2 regions of the Curtobacterium sp. PvP017 genome follow, and region 1 is predicted to be linked to the other one. Evidence: riboswitches for the same ligand, from Rfam matches in the RefSeq annotation. Region 1 holds a riboswitch; the other holds the start of a gene.

Region 1 (7,521 bases):
CTGCCGAACGAGCCGCGGGAGCCGGCGTCGTAGGCGCGGCGCGCAGCGGGCGTGCCGATGCGTTCCCAGGCGAGCTGGACGCGCCGGAAGTGCTGCGCGTCACCGCCGAGGTCGGGGTGGGATTCGCGAGCAGCGCGCCGGTAGGCGCGGCGGAGCGCGTCGTCGTCGGCGGTCGCGGGGACGCCGAGGACTTCGTACGGGGTGGCGTCGGCCGGGCTGTCGGTCATGGCCCTGCGACATTACCCGAGGCAGGGTACGAGTCCGCCGCGTGGTTGCTGGGGACGGCCTGGAGGCTGGGATGGACTCGACACCACCGGCTGCGGTCAGCGGCTGGTCGCCTCCACCACCCCGAACGCGACGGGCGCATCGAGGAACCGCGCGTACCGTGCGGCGGCCGCCTCGAGCGCGCGCACCGCAGCGGTGTCGAGTGCCGCGAAGGGCGTGACGGTGACGAGGACCCCGCCGGCGCGCTCGGTCCGCTTCCAGGTGCCGACGACCCGACCGCGGACGACGGCCATGGGCAGGAACATGCCGTTGGCCCCCGGCACCACCCGGTCGGCGTGTGCGGGGTCGAGCTGGGCGGAGCGGTCGGCGTACCCGAGCAGGTACTCGTCGAACCCGGGCAGCAGGTGCCCGGTGGGTGACCCGCCGGTGGTGGGACGGTCGGCCAGCGCGAGGAGTCCGTCGCCGAGGTCCTCGACGGCGTCGCCGGCTGCGGCTCGGGCACGGCGGAGGTCGCGGAGCGGGAGCTTCGTCCAGCCGGCGGCGTCGGTCTCGGTGGCGGGACCCCGGCCGCGCAGGTAGCCGACGAGGACGCGGCGGAGTGCTTCGTCGCGGTCGGGGACCTCGGCGGCCGCCGGTGCCCACTCGTCGAGGAGCACGAGTCCCTGGCCGACGCGGGCGGTGGGTCCCCAGGCGACGAGTCCCTCCTGCGAGAGCTGCAGCAGCAGGTGGTAGCCGCGGCCGGCGGCGGGGTCGATGCCGGCGGCGCGGTACTCCTCGAAGAGTTCGTCGCGGACGAGGGCACGACCGCCGGAGAGCGCGGCGACGGTGGTGTCCCGTGCTCGGTCGAGCAGGGGCCGGTCGATGCCGAGTTCGGTGGCGCGCCGGGCGATGCTCCGCAGGGTCCGTTCGGCGGTCAGGGAGAGCAGGAGTCGCAGGTCGTCGGGGCGCACGGCGTGCAGGGTTCCCCGCATCGGCCAGGAGCGGACGAGTGCACCGCGGTCGAAGGCGGCGCGGACGTCGTCGCGGGTCGCTCCGGGTGCGCGGACCCCGATGGCCCAGAGCGCCTGGCCGAGGTCCTGCCCCTGCACGGCGGTCATCCGCTCGACGGCGGCGGTGGGGTCGAGCCCGGGGACCGCGATCCCCTGCGCGGCGAGCCGCAGCGTGCGGAGCTGCGCAGGGGTCGGGGTCACGCGACGGCGGCGGCGATGGCGTCGGCGTGCTGCTCGAGGTAGGCGACGTCGGCCCGGTACAGGTCGGCGTGCCCGTGCGCCAGGTCACTGACGAACTTCGGGTTGCCCGCGGCGGCCTCCGTCTCCATGGTGGTGACCATCGCGACGAGGGACGCGGTCATCGTCTCGGCGAGGACGCTGCGGGAGCGGGCGTCGAGGTCGTAGGCACGGCAGAACTCCGCGGCACGGGCGAGCCTGTCCTCGAGGGCGGGGGCGGTCATGCCCTCGACGGCCCCCGTGGTGAACGGGGCGAACCGGTACACGGCACTCGCGACGTCCCAGACGCGGGGCCCAGGGTGGGCGGTGTCGAAGTCGATGAGCCCCACGGCCTGGATGCCGTCGTAGACGCAGTTGTACGGGGCGAAGTCGCCGTGCACGATCGTCTCGACGGGTGTCCGCTCGGCCTGGGACCAGCAGTCCCGCGATGCGTCCAACGGATAGGTGGCTGCGGCGTCGTGGAACTGCCGGAGCAGCCGGGCGCTCGTGACGAGGGCGGCTTCGCTCGCGACGTCCTCGGTCCACGGGTACTCCCCCGCGACCCCGGGGACGAACGACACCGTCTCGAGGGTGTCGCCGTGCTCGATCGGCTCCGGTGCCGCGACGAACCCCTGTTCGTGCAGGTGTGCGAGCAGCCGGTGGACGGTCGGTGTCCACGGCCCGGCCGGGCGGTGGACTCGGTCGTCGGCCCTGGTGATCCGCTCCATGGAGAACCTCCTGTGTGTGCGTCTCCGTTGACGTCCGGCCAGCGTACCGACGAGTGGGTCCGCTCGTGACACAGCGGTGTGAACAACACGTCACGGCGAGTGACACGGCGCGCCGTGTCACTCCGCCCCGCTAGGACTGGTCGCGCAGCCAGGACGGTCCGTGCACGACGGCGCCGATCGCCTCGACGCGGGCTCGGAGCTCACGGTCGGCGGTGACGACCACGACGGGGCCGTCCCCCGCGTCCACCGCGGACTGCGCAGCCGACACGATCGCGTCGTCGCCGGAGCCCGGAGCCTGCACGACCTCGACCGGTCCGGACCCGTCGGTCCCGTCCGCCGAAGCACCACGGGCTGCACCCTCGAGCACCACCGTCCACCGCGGCCACCACCGGGCGAACGGCAACGCGAGCAGGTCGGCCGGCACCCCGGACGCGGCGAGCGCCGTCACCGACGACAGCAGGCGCGCAGCGGCGCCCGCGCGGTCCTTCCACCACCCGTCGGGCACGCTGCCGACGACGTTCGCGGCGTCGACGACGATGTGCGGCGTGGTGGTGATGGACGCGCGGAGGGCCGGCCACGACCTGCCGAACCCGGGGTGCAGCGGGAGGTCGTCGACGTCGTCGACGGGGATCCAGGAGAGCGCGATGCTCTCGCGGTCCGCGATGACCGGTTCGAAGGGCCGGGAGGCGCGCCCCACGACGGTCGTGTAGGTCCAGAACCCCAGGTCGAGCAGTGCGGTGTGGCGCAGGTCGACGCCGTCGTGCGGCACCCCGGCTTCCTCCGCGGACTCGCGGAGTGCGCCGGTGACGGCGTCCTCGCCCTGGTGTCGTGCGCCGCCGGGGATGCCCCAGGTGCCGCCGTGGTGGCTCCACTCGACGCGGTGCTGCAGGAGCACGCGTCCGGCGCCGTCGTCGACGAGCAGTCCGGCGGCGCCGAAGAGTCCCCAGGCCTTGGTGCCGTCGGGGCCGACCGCCCAGGCGTCGCCGGGGTCGCGGGGGCCCGGGGGCGGTCCGGGAGGCGTGGTGTCTGGCACCCGTCAACCCTGTCACACGGGGCCGGACATGTGACCGGAGACGACGGCCGTGGCACCACGCAGCGGCTCGTGTACGGTGTCGCTCGAGACACGGGGTGCCGCAACCAGCGGCTGAGATCACACCCGTCGAACCTGCTCGAGCTCGTACTCGCGAAGGGATCGTCCATGGAAACCGCTGCGCCCTCCCCTGATTGGGCCCACCGAACCGCCGAACTGCTCGAGGCCGTCCGTGCCCGGAGTCCGTTGGTGCAGTGCATCACGAACACCGTGGTGCAGAACGTCACCGCGAACGTGCTGCTCGCGCTCGGTGCGTCACCCGCGATGGTCGACGTCCCGACCGAAGCGGGGCCGTTCGCCCGGGTGGCCGATGCCCTGTTGGTGAACACCGGCACCCCGCACGCCGAACCGCGGGTGGCCGCGCTCGAGGCCGCGCACGCCGCTCGCGACGCGGGCACCCCGTGGGTGCTCGACCCCGTCGCCGTCGGCTCGCTGCCGGTGCGCACCGCCCTGGCCCGCGACCTGCTCGGGTTGCACCCGACGGTGCTGCGGGGCAACGCCTCCGAGGTGCTCGCCCTGCTCGGCGACTCGGCCGGTGGCCGCGGCGTCGACAGCACGGTGGGCACCGAGGACGCCCGTCTCGCGTCCGTGCAGGCGTCGACCGGGAGGCTCGTGGCCGCGGTGGCCGTGTCGGGTCCCGTCGACCTGCTGGTCGCGCCGGGCACCGGTGTGGTGCGGGTCGCGAACGGCACCGACCTGTTGACGCGGATCACCGGGGGCGGGTGTGCCCTCGGCGCGGTCGTCGCCGCGTTCACGTCGGTCGCGCCCGACGACGCCGGCGCGGCCGCCGTCGCCGCGACCGCGGTGCACACCATCGCCGCGGAGCTCGCCGCACGCGAGGCCGGCGGCCCCGGCACGTTCCAGCCGCTGTTCCTCGACCGGTTGGCGTCGCTCACCCCGGAGGACGTCGTCCGCGAGGCCCGGATCACGGTCGAGGCCGAGCCCGCGTCCCTGGTGGTGCCGGCATGAGCGGGCCGCGGCGGGACGTCGGCGTCTACCTGGTCACCGACGGCGCGCTGGCCGACCGGCACGGTGTCGGGGTGCTCGGGGTGGTCCGCGCCGCGGTGCACGCCGGGGTCGGGATCGTGCAGGTGCGGGACAAGGACGCCTCGGCCCGTGACCTGCTCGCCCTGACGGCCGCCGTGGCCGACGCCGTCGGGGACCGCGCGATCGTGGTGGTCGACGACCGGCTCGACGTCGCCCTCGCCGCTCGGCACGCGGGGCACCGGGTCGCCGGGGTGCACCTCGGCCAGTCGGACGTGCCCGTGACGGCCGCGCGGGCGCTGCTCGGGCCGGACGCGCACGTCGGGTTGACGGCGAACACGCTCGAGCACCTGGCTGCCGTCGAGCGGCTGCCCCGCGGCACCGTCGACCTGCTCGGCGTCGGGGTCGTGCACCCCACGGCGACGAAGGCCGACCACCCGCCGGCGCTCGGCCACGACGGGTTCGCCCGGCTGGCCGCCGCGACCGAGGTACGGTGCGTGGCGATCGGCGGCGTCACGCTCGACGACGTCGTGCCGCTTCGAGCAGCGGGCGCTGCCGGGGTCGCGATCGTGTCGGGCATCTGCGCCGCGGCCGACCCGGGATCCGCGGCGGCCGCGTACGTGACCGCGTGGGGCTCTGGAACCGGGCACGGGGCGGAGCGGGGGCGGTCCACCCAGGGTGATCCGTTCCTCCCGGCCTCCTCGCACCACGGGGCGGACTCGTGACCGTCCCGCGCGTCCTGGCCGTCGCCGGGACCGACCCGACCGGCGGCGCCGGGCTGCAGGCCGACCTCAAGGCGATCGCCGCGCACGACGGCTACGGCATGGGGGTGGTGACGGCCCTCGTCGCGCAGAACACGCACGGCGTGCGGTCGGTGCACGTGCCGGACGTCGCGTTCCTGCGGGAGCAGCTCGACGCGGTGTCCGACGACGTGGTGATCGACGCCGTCAAGATCGGCATGCTCGGCACATCCGAGGTCGTGCGGACCGTGACGGACTGGCTGCGGGAGTACCGGCCGCACGTGGTCGTCGTGGACCCGGTGATGGTGGCGACGAGCGGGGACCGGCTGCTGGACGAGGACGCCGCCGCCGCGATGGGCACGTTGTTCGCCCTGGCCGACCTGGTCACGCCGAACCGGGCCGAGCTGGCGGTGCTGGCGGAGCTCGCCGGGGCTCCGTCGCGGGCTCCGCTGTCGTCGCTGGATGCTGCGCGGCTCGTGGCGTCGACGTGGGACGTCCTCGTGCTGGCGAAGGGCGGGCACGACGAGGGGCCGACCTCCGACGACGTGCTCGTGTCGCCCTCGGGGTCCGTTCGGCGGTTCACGGCTCCCCGCGTGGCGACGAGGAACACGCACGGCACCGGGTGCTCGCTGTCGAGCGCGATCGCGACGCTCGCCGCCCGGCACGGGGACTGGGAACTCGCGGTCGGGGTGGCGAAGCCCTGGCTGACGGCGGCGCTGCAGGGAGCCGATGCGCTGCGGGTCGGGTCCGGCAACGGGCCGATCGACCACGGCGCCGTGGTCCGCGCCGCGCTGCCCGTGATCCCGTCCACCGACGTGTGGTGGGAGGACGTCGGCTCCCTGCTGCGGTCGACGATCGAGTGCGGGTTCCTCGTGGGGCTGCGGGACGGGACGCTCGATGCGGACGTGTTCGCGGGGTACCTCGCACAGGACGTGCACTACCTGCGGGCCTACGAGCGGCACCTCGCGGCGCTGGCGGCGAGCGCTGCCGGTGCTGGTGCTGGTCCTGCGGCTGCCGCGTTCTGGGCTGCGGCGTCCGAGGGGTGTGCCGCCGAAGCCCGCGACCTGCACCACCGACGGCTCGCCGGCACCCACGCCGACGACCCAGTCCACCCGACGTGCGCCGGGTACCTGGCGCACCTGCAACGGGCGGCGGACTCCGGGTCGGCGGCTGTGCTCGCCGCGGCGGTGCTCCCCTGCTTCCTGGTCTACGCCTGGGTGGGCGCGCAGCTCGGCACGGCGCCGGACGGACACCCGTTCGCGGACTGGATCGCCGCGTACGGCGACGAGGGCTTCGCGGCGTCGAGCGCCGAGGCGACCCGGTTGGTCGAGGAGACGGCAGCAGCCGCGACCCCGGCCGAGCGAGGACGGATGGCGCGGGCGTTCCGCCGCTCGACCGAGTGGGAGCTGGCGTTCTTCGAGATGCCGCTGGGGTTGGGTGCCGGCGCTGGTGCCAGGGTCATTGCCGCGGAAGCGTCACTTCTACGCTGACGACCGCCGACCACCCCGCGAAAGCGACAGATGTCCGCCGATGTTCCGCGGGGATCTGTCGCTTTCGCGAACGGGGTGGCTGGGGCGGATCTCGGGTCAGCGCGCGGGCGGCGGCAGGCGCACCAGCTCGACGGTCAGGTCCGCGCCGGTCACCGTCCCGCGCATCCACGTGAAGTCCGGCTGCCGGCGACGATCGGTGGGCGACCCGGGGTTGAGCAGCCGCAGGCCCGACGGCGCGACGGTGTCCCACGGGATGTGCGAGTGCCCGAAGACGAGCACGTCGACGTCCGGGTACTCGGCGGCCATCCGGCGCTCCCGGCCCGTCGCGGCGCCGGTCTCGTGCACCAGGGCGAAGCGCAGGTCCTCGACGGCGAAGCGGGCGACGAGCGGGAGCCGGTCGTCGAACTCGGCGCCGTCGTTGTTGCCGCGCACCCCCTCGAACCGGCGCGATCGGGCCTGCACGGCGTCGAGGGTGGCAAGGTCGACCCAGTCCCCCGCGTGCACCACGAGGTCGGCGGCGTCGACGTCGGACCAGAGCGCCGCGGGCAGGTCCTTCGCCCGCTTCGGCAGGTGCGTGTCGGAGAGCAGGACGAACGAGGTCGTCACGTCGTCGCGCGCCCGGGCATCGGCAGCCCGGCCTCGTCCGAGGCGCCGAGCCGTTCCAGCAGGCCGGCGAGCAGGGCGATGTCGTCGTCGGACCAGCCGGCGAGCCGCTCCTCCAGCGCGTCGCGGTGCAGTTGCACGGAGCGTTCGAGCGCGGTGCGGCCGGCGTCCGTCGCCTCCAGCGGCTTCGCGTTGCCGGTGCCGCCGTCGGTCGTCCGGATCAGGCCCGTGGCGAGGAGACCGGAGAGCTGGCGGGAGATCGTCGAGCGGTTCAGGCGCAGGTACCGGGCGATGTCGATGGCCATGCAGCCGGGGTGCTGCACCACGAAGTCGACGAGGGACTGGTCGACGACGCTCAGCGCGTCGTCCGAACCGCGGGCGCGGATGCTCGCACGCCGGGTGATCCGGGCGAGTTCGGTGTACGCCCGGCCGATCTCACTGTTCCGGATCTGGGAG
Region 2 (7,521 bases), on a different contig from region 1:
GAAGAACGCGGACAGCCGGTCGACCTCGTAGAACTCACGGGCGAGCGCCGAGGCGAGGTCGAAGCGGAAGCCGTCGACGTGCATCTCGGTCACCCAGTAGCGCAGCGAGTCGAGGATGAGCTGCAGCGAGTGCGGGTGCCCGACGTTGAGCGAGTTCCCGGTGCCCGTGTAGTCCATGTAGAACTTCTTGTCGTCGTCGACCAGGCGGTAGTACGCCGCGTTGTCGATGCCGCGGAACGACAGTGTCGGTCCGAGGTGGTTGCCCTCGGCGGTGTGGTTGTAGACGACGTCGAGCACGACCTCGATGCCGGCGCGGTGGAGTTCCCGCACCATGGTCTTGAACTCCTGCACCTGCTGCCCCTGGTCGCCCGAGGACGAGTACGAGGAGTGCGGCGCGAAGAAGCCGATGGTGTTGTAGCCCCAGTAGTTCGACAGCCCCTTGTCCTGCAGGGTGGAGTCGTTCACGAACTGGTGCACGGGCATGAGCTCGAGCGTCGTGATGCCGAGTCGCTGCAGGTGCTCGATGACCGCGGGGTGGGAGACGCCGGCGTAGGTGCCGCGCTGCTCCTCCGGCACGTCGGGGTGGGTCTCGGTGAGGCCCTTGACGTGTGCTTCGTAGATCACGGTCTCGCCGTAGGGCGTGCGCGGTGCGCGGTCGCCCTGCCAGTCGAAGAACGGGTTGATCACGACGCCCTTCATCATGTGCGCCGCAGAGTCGTCGTCGTTCGTCGAGTCAGGGTCGCCGAACGTGTACGCGAAGAGTGACTGGTCCCAGTCGATCTCGCCGCTCGTCGCCTTGGCGTAGGGGTCGAGCAGGAGCTTCGACGGGTTGCAGCGTGCACCGCTGTCGGGGTCGTACGGGCCGTGGACACGGAAGCCGTACTCCTGCCCGGGGCCGATGTTCGGCAGGTAGGCGTGCCAGACGTAGGCGTCGACCTCGACGAGGGGGATGCACTCTTCGTTGCCGTCGGTGTCGAACAGACAGAGTTCGACGCGCTCGGCGACCTCGCTGAAGAGCGCGAAGTTCGTGCCGCTTCCGTCGTAGGTCGCCCCGAGCGGGTACGGGTTGCCGGGCCAGGTGTGCAAACGGTCCTCCAGGTGATGGTCGCGCCAACATATCGGTGACGCCCGTCCGCGTCCGCAGACAAGCCCCAGCTGTGCACCCCTGCGCGCGTGGCCCGCCCTGTGGAGGAACGGACGAGTAGCGTCGCGCGCATGGCCAACATCGTCACGCAGATCGCAGACAAGGTACGCCCGATCGGCGTCTCCACGAACTACGGGGACCCCGTCGAGGTCGGAGACCAGACCCTCATCCCGGTGTCCCTCGGCTGGTTCGGCTTCGGGGGCGGCGGGGACGACGAGAACGGCGGCGGTGGTGGCGGCGGCGCGTCGATCCCGGTCGGCGCGTACGTCCGTCGCCCCGGCAAGGACCTCGAGTTCGAGCCGAACCTCATCTCGCTCGTCGCCGTCAGCATCCCGCTCGTCTGGGTGACCGGCACCGTGCTCCGGAAACTGGTGCGCGTCCTGAAGAAGTAGCGACGATCGGACGGGAGGCCCGTGACGGACCCGCCACGGGCCTCCCGTCCGATCCGTGGTCGCGACCCGTCATGTGGTCGCGACCACGTCTAGACTGCTGGGACACACACGGGAGTCCGGGACCGCCGGGCTGAGAGGGAGCGAGTGGCGCTCCGACCGTCGAACCTGATCCGGATCATGCCGGCGCAGGGAGGAGTCCAGCACCATGTCTTCTGGCACGTCATCTACCGTCCACACCGCCCCGCGGCGATCGCTGCGCTGGCGGGTCGTCGACATCGTCGTCGCGAGCGTGCTCGCGGTGGCACTCGGCGTCGTCTTCCGGCTCTGGGAGTTCGGCTACGAACCCATCAGTGCCGTCATGGACCTCGTCCTGCCGGGGACGAAAGCGCTGTTCGGCGGCGTATGGCTGCTCGCTGGCCCACTCGTCGCCATCGTCGTCCGCAAGCCCGGCGCCGCACTCTACGGTGAGATGGTCGCCGCGTCCGTCGAGGCACTATTCGGCACCCAGTGGGGCTGGCTGACGCTCGAGGCCGGGCTCGTCCAGGGCCTCGGAGCCGAGATCGTCCTCGCCCTGTTCCTGTACCGCGTGTACCGGCTGCCGGTCGTCGTCCTGGCGGGCGCCGCGGCCGGCCTCGCGCTCGGCATCAACGACACCGTGCTGTGGTACCCCGGCCTCGACGCCGCGTTCAAGATCGTCTACGTCGTCTGCGCGGTCATCTCGGGCGCGGTGATCGCGGGTGCCGGTTCGTGGTTGCTCGTCCGCGCACTCGCCCGCACCGGCGTGCTGTCCTCGTTCGCGGCGGGTCGCGAACACAGTCGGCGTCGGCCGCGCGAACTGGTGTGACGGTGTCCGCTCCGTCGTCGACGTCCCCGGACGCCGTCGGCGTGCGCGCCGCACGCATCGCGTTCCGCGACTGGGGATGGCGCTACCCCGAACGCGCCGAGTGGGCCGTCCGCGGCGTCGACCTGAGCGTCGAGCCGGGGGAGCGGGTCGCGATCGTCGGACCGTCCGGCTCCGGCAAGTCGACGCTGCTCCGAGCGGTCGCCGCGGTCCTGCCCGACGAACCCGACGCCACCGACGACACGGCTGCCTCCGCGCACGGCTCGGTCCTGGTCGACGGTGCCGACCCCCGCGCGGTCCGCGGGCGTGTCGGCCTCGTCATGCAGGACCCCGAGGCGCACACCGTGATGTCGCGGATCGGTGACGACGTGGCGTTCGGCTGTGAGAACCTCGGCGTCCCGCGCGACGAGACCTGGGCGCGGGTGCGGTCGGCCCTCGAGGTCGTCGGGCTCGACCTGCCCCTCGACCGTTCCACCGCGATGCTGTCCGGCGGCCAGCGGCAACGGCTGGCGCTCGCCGGGGTACTCGCGATGCGTCCGGGAGCCCTCGTGCTCGACGAACCCTGCGCGAACCTCGACCCGGCCGGCGTGCTCCAGGTGCACGACGCCGTCCGGGCGCTGCTCGACGAGACCGGGGCGACCCTGCTCGTGGTGGAGCACCGGATCGGCACCTGGCTCGATCTGGTCGACCGGCTCGTGCTGCTCGCACCCGGCGGCGGAGTCGTCGCGGACGGCGCCCCGGCCGAGGTCCTCGCACGGCACGGCGCCGCGCTCACCGCGGCCGGGGTGTGGGTGCCCGGCGCCGAGCCCGGACGTGGTGCGGCCCGCGGGCGGCTTCGTGCCGCTGCGCGAGCGGGCGAAATGCCCCGGTCGGCCGCCGAGGGCACCGCGGCATTTCGCCCGCTCGGCGCGGGGGAGGGCGCCGGGGCGGGGGCGGGCGCGGCGCTGCTCGAGGCCCGGGACCTCGGGACCGCCCGCGGCAAGCGGCAGCGGGTGGGCAGCGGGATCGACCTCGAGCTCCGAGCCGGTCAGGTCGTGGCGGTCACGGGACCGAACGGCATCGGCAAGTCGACACTCGGCCTCACGCTCGCGGGGCTCCTGCCTCCGGCGGCGGGGGAGCTCTCGGCAACGACGGAACTCGCCGCCGGCCTCGACCCCGCACCGCACACCTGGTCGAGCCGCGAGCTGTCCGCCCGCATCGGCACCGTCTTCCAGGACCCCGAGCACCAGTTCGTCGCCCGCTCCGTCCGCGAGGAGGTCGAGGCCGGCCCCAGAGCGCTCGGCACACCGGACGCCGCGGACCGGGCGGACGCGGTCCTCGGCGAGTTCGGCCTCGCCCACCTCGCCGACGCCAACCCCTTCACGCTGTCCGGCGGCGAGCAGCGACGGCTCGCCATCGCCGCGGTGGTCGCCGCACGGCCGCCCGTCGTCGTGCTCGACGAACCGACCTCCGGGCAGGACCGCGCCACGTGGGACGCCGTCGTCCGGCACCTCGGAGTGCTCGCCGACGCCGGCACCACCACCATCGTCGCCGTCACGCACGACCGCGACCTGATCCGTGCACTCGACGCCGACGAGGTCGTGCTCGCGGCGGACGGAGCCCGGCGCGTGGAGGGCGACCAAGGGCACGTGGAACGCGACCAGGGGGGTGCGACGGCAACCACCCCGGAGACGGGGCCGACGACGACGGGCCGAACCGCGCCTCCAGACCGAAGAGACGCAACGACCGCGACCGACCCGCCGCACGCGACCGCGCCCGCGCCCGACCCGACCCGCGCGACCGCGACCGCCCCCGCGCCCGACCACCACCGCGGCGTCCGCGCCGTCCAACCGGTCGCCTCACTCGTCGGCGTCCTCGCACTCGGCGTGTGCCTCGTACTGAGCCTGGACGTCGTGTCCGCAGCCGTCGCACTCGCCCTCGAGCTCGCCCTGCTGCCGCTCCTGCGGCTGCCGGTGCGGACCCTGCTGCTGCGGGTGTCCCCGGTCCTGGTGGCCGTGCCGCTCACGGCGGTGAGCATCGCGCTGTACGGACGACCCTCCGGGCGGGAGTGGTTCGACTTCGGCTTCGCCCACGTCACCGACGGGTCGCTGACGCTCGCGCTGGCGACGGCACTGCGCGTGCTCGCGGTGGGGCTGCCCGCGGTCGCGTTGTTCGTGCGTGTCGACCCGACCGACCTGGCCGACGGGCTCGCGCAGGTGCTGCGACTGCCCGCGCGGTTCGTGCTCGGAGCGCTCGCGGCCATCCGGATGATGACGCTGCTCGTGGACGACTGGCGGCAGCTCGCGATGGCGCGGCGCGCTCGGGGGCTGGCCGACACCGGTCGGCTGCGACGTGGGGTATCGATGGCGTTCGCGCTGCTGGTCCTGGCACTGCGACGGGCGACGAGGTTGGCGGTGGCGATGGAGTCGCGTGGGTTCGGGGCTCCCGGACGACGGACGTGGGCGCGGGTCGCGCGGTTCGCGGGGCCGGAGTGGGCGATGGTCGCGGTGCTCGTCGGGATCGGCGTGGTGTCGATCACGGTCGCGGTGGCAGCGGGGACCTGGCGTGTCTGATGCGACGGAGGCGGCGGGTGGCGACGGTCTCGCCGCGGGTGTCGCCGCAGCCGCTGCCGGCGCCGCGGCAGCGTCGGGAGGGCGCCTCGTGGTGCTCGTCGACGGCCGCTCCGGCACCGGCAAGACGACCCTCGGCGACCAGCTCGCCCGGCTGCTGGGAGCGCAGGTCGTGCACCTCGACGACGTCTACCCGGGGTGGGACGGACTCCGCGCGGCGGCCGACGCCGTGGTCCGTGACGTGCTCGGCGCACCCAGCGGCTACCGCCGGTGGGACTGGGCGACCGACGGTCCTGCGGAGTGGACCGCCGTCGACCCCGACCTGCCGATCGTGATCGAGGGCTGTGGGGCGGTGTCCCGGGCGTCGGTGGCGCTCGCCTCGCTGGCGGTGTGGCTCGAGGCCGACGACGCAGTCCGCTGGGACCGGGCGATCGGCCGCGACGGCGACACGTTCGCGCGCGAGTGGGACCGGTGGGCGGCGCAGGAGCAGGACTTCATCGTCGCCGAGGACCCGGCGTCCCTGGCCGACGTGGTGCTGCGGACGTAGCGCTGCCGCCCGCGCCGCTGCCGCCCGCGCCGCCGCCGCCGCCCGCGCCGCCGCCGCCCGCGCCCGCGCCCGCACGCGCAGCGGGGTCCACCGCGAACACCGCCGCCACGATGGTCAGCACCGCGTACACCCCGAGGTACCCGCACAGGATCCACGGCGAGCCCCCACCGAGCTCCACGAACACCGCGGCCAGCAGCGGCGTCAGTCCCACCGAGAAGATCGACCCGATCTGGTACCCGAGCGACATCCCCGAGTACCGCCGCCCGGTCGGGAACTGCTCCGCGAACCAGGCTGCCTGCGGCCCGTAGATGCTGTCGTGGAACACGCACATCCCGATGAGCGCCACGAGCGGCAGCAGCACGAGCGGCCCGGCGTCGAGGAACGCGAAGAACGGCCAGATGAGCACCGCGATGCCCACTGCCGACCAGATCGTGAGCACGCGGCGACCCACCCGGTCGGAGAGCCAGCCCCAGAACGGCGTCGACACGAGCGACACCGCCGAGATCACGAGCACGGCCTGCAACCCCGCATCGGAGCCGGACGGTCCCCGCACGGCCGCGAGGTAGGTCAGCGAGTACGTCGTCAGGATCGAGTACAGCGCGGGCTGCACCAGGCGCAGTCCGGCCGTCACCAGGATCGCGCGCGGGTGGTGCCGGATCGCCTGCCAGACCGGGAACCGCTCGACCGCGCCGGAGGCCCGCAGCTCCTGGAACACCGGAGCGTCCTGCACGCCGAGCCGGATCACCAGGCCGACCGCCACGATCACCGCGGAGAACAGGAACGGCAGCCGCCACCCCCAGGCGAGGAACGCCTCGTTGCCGAGCAGCGAGCGCACCAGGGTGAACACGCCGGTCGCGAGCAGCATCCCGCCCGCCGACCCCATCTGCGTGAACGCCCCGAACAGCCCGCGGTGCCGCTCGGGCGCGTGCTCGACGGACAGGAGCGCCGACCCGCCCCACTCCGCGCCGGCCGCGACGCCCTGCAGCAGCCGCAGGAACACCAGCGCGACGACGGCACCGACACCGATGGTCGCTGCCGACGGCACGACACCGATCAGCGTCGACGCGATGCCCATCAGCACCAGGGACGCGACGAGCAGCTTCTTGCGTCCGATGCGGTCACCCAGGTGTCCGGCGATCACCCCGCCGAGCGGCCGCGCGACGAAGCCGACCCCGTAGGTCGCGAACGACGCGATCACGCCGACGGCGGGCGTCACCGACGGGAAGAACGTCGGCGCGAACACCAGGGCGGATGCCGTCGCGTACAGGTAGAAGTCGTAGTACTCGACCGTCGTGCCGACGAACGAGGCCAGGGCGACGCGACGGCGGGTCGCGGTGGTCGACGGTGCGGCGGGACGGCCGGGAGGCGCGGTGACGGTACTCGGGGTCGGCATGCCTCAGGAGCATGGTCGCCTCCAGGGCCGCGGGGAACACCGCGCGTAACGGAAGGTCACGTCGCTGTCGTCGGGCGGTGCCCGCCGACCACGATGGGACGCATGAGCGATGCACCGAACCGTCCGCTGCGCTTCGCGGCCTTCGTCATGAACACGACGTCGCACATCCAGCACGGCCTGTGGCGGCACCCGGACGCCCGCCAGGCCGACTTCGACGACGTGACGCTCTGGACCGACCTGGCCAAGACCCTCGAGCGCGGCAAGTTCGACGCCGTGTTCTTCGCCGACGTCGTCGGTACCTACGGTCCCGGCCGCGGCGACTACTCGACCAACCTGCGCGAGGGACTGCAGATCCCCTCGAACGACCCCTCGGTGCTGCTCTCCGCGCTCGCCGTGTCGACCGAGCACCTCGGCCTGGCGTTCACGTCGAGCGTCATCCAGGCGCACCCGTTCGACTTCGCCCGCAAGGTCTCCACGCTCGACCACATCACGCGGGGCCGCATCGGCTGGAACGTCGTCACGAGTGCGCTCGACAGCGCCGCCCGCAACTTCGGCGCCGACCGGCTCGAGGAGCACGACGAGCGCTACGTCTGGGCCGAGGAGTACCTGGAGGTCTGCGCGAAGCTCTGGGAGGGCTCGTGGGAGGACGGCGCCG

What was found. Region 1 has a riboswitch for thiamine pyrophosphate ahead of thiM (hydroxyethylthiazole kinase). Riboswitches for the same ligand answer to the same signal wherever they lie in the genome.
Region 2: another riboswitch for thiamine pyrophosphate. It lies ahead of ACVKXF_RS11180 (ECF transporter S component); the one in region 1 lies ahead of thiM (hydroxyethylthiazole kinase).

Annotation. Positions count from the first base shown of each region.
Region 1 is NZ_JBSSCY010000006.1:176,698-184,218, forward strand. Features, by position in the region: gene ACVKXF_RS13250 (DnaJ domain-containing protein) at 1-227, opposite strand, end outside; gene ACVKXF_RS13255 (winged helix DNA-binding domain-containing protein) at 324-1,415, opposite strand; gene ACVKXF_RS13260 (phosphotransferase enzyme family protein) at 1,412-2,158, opposite strand; gene ACVKXF_RS13265 (NUDIX domain-containing protein) at 2,289-3,191, opposite strand; TPP riboswitch at 3,273-3,368, shown strand; gene thiM (hydroxyethylthiazole kinase) at 3,357-4,217, shown strand; gene thiE (thiamine phosphate synthase) at 4,214-4,957, shown strand; gene thiD (bifunctional hydroxymethylpyrimidine kinase/phosphomethylpyrimidine kinase) at 4,954-6,462, shown strand; gene ACVKXF_RS13285 (metallophosphoesterase family protein) at 6,559-7,068, opposite strand; gene ACVKXF_RS13290 (MarR family winged helix-turn-helix transcriptional regulator) at 7,065-7,521, opposite strand, start outside.
Region 2 is NZ_JBSSCY010000005.1:37,610-45,130, forward strand. Features, by position in the region: gene glgX (glycogen debranching protein GlgX) at 1-1,086, opposite strand, end outside; gene ACVKXF_RS11175 (hypothetical protein) at 1,216-1,536, shown strand; TPP riboswitch at 1,635-1,746, shown strand; gene ACVKXF_RS11180 (ECF transporter S component) at 1,742-2,380, shown strand; gene ACVKXF_RS11185 (ATP-binding cassette domain-containing protein) at 2,422-4,929, shown strand; gene ACVKXF_RS11190 (nucleoside/nucleotide kinase family protein) at 4,922-5,473, shown strand; gene ACVKXF_RS11195 (MFS transporter) at 5,421-6,866, opposite strand; gene ACVKXF_RS11200 (LLM class flavin-dependent oxidoreductase) at 6,969-7,521, shown strand, end outside.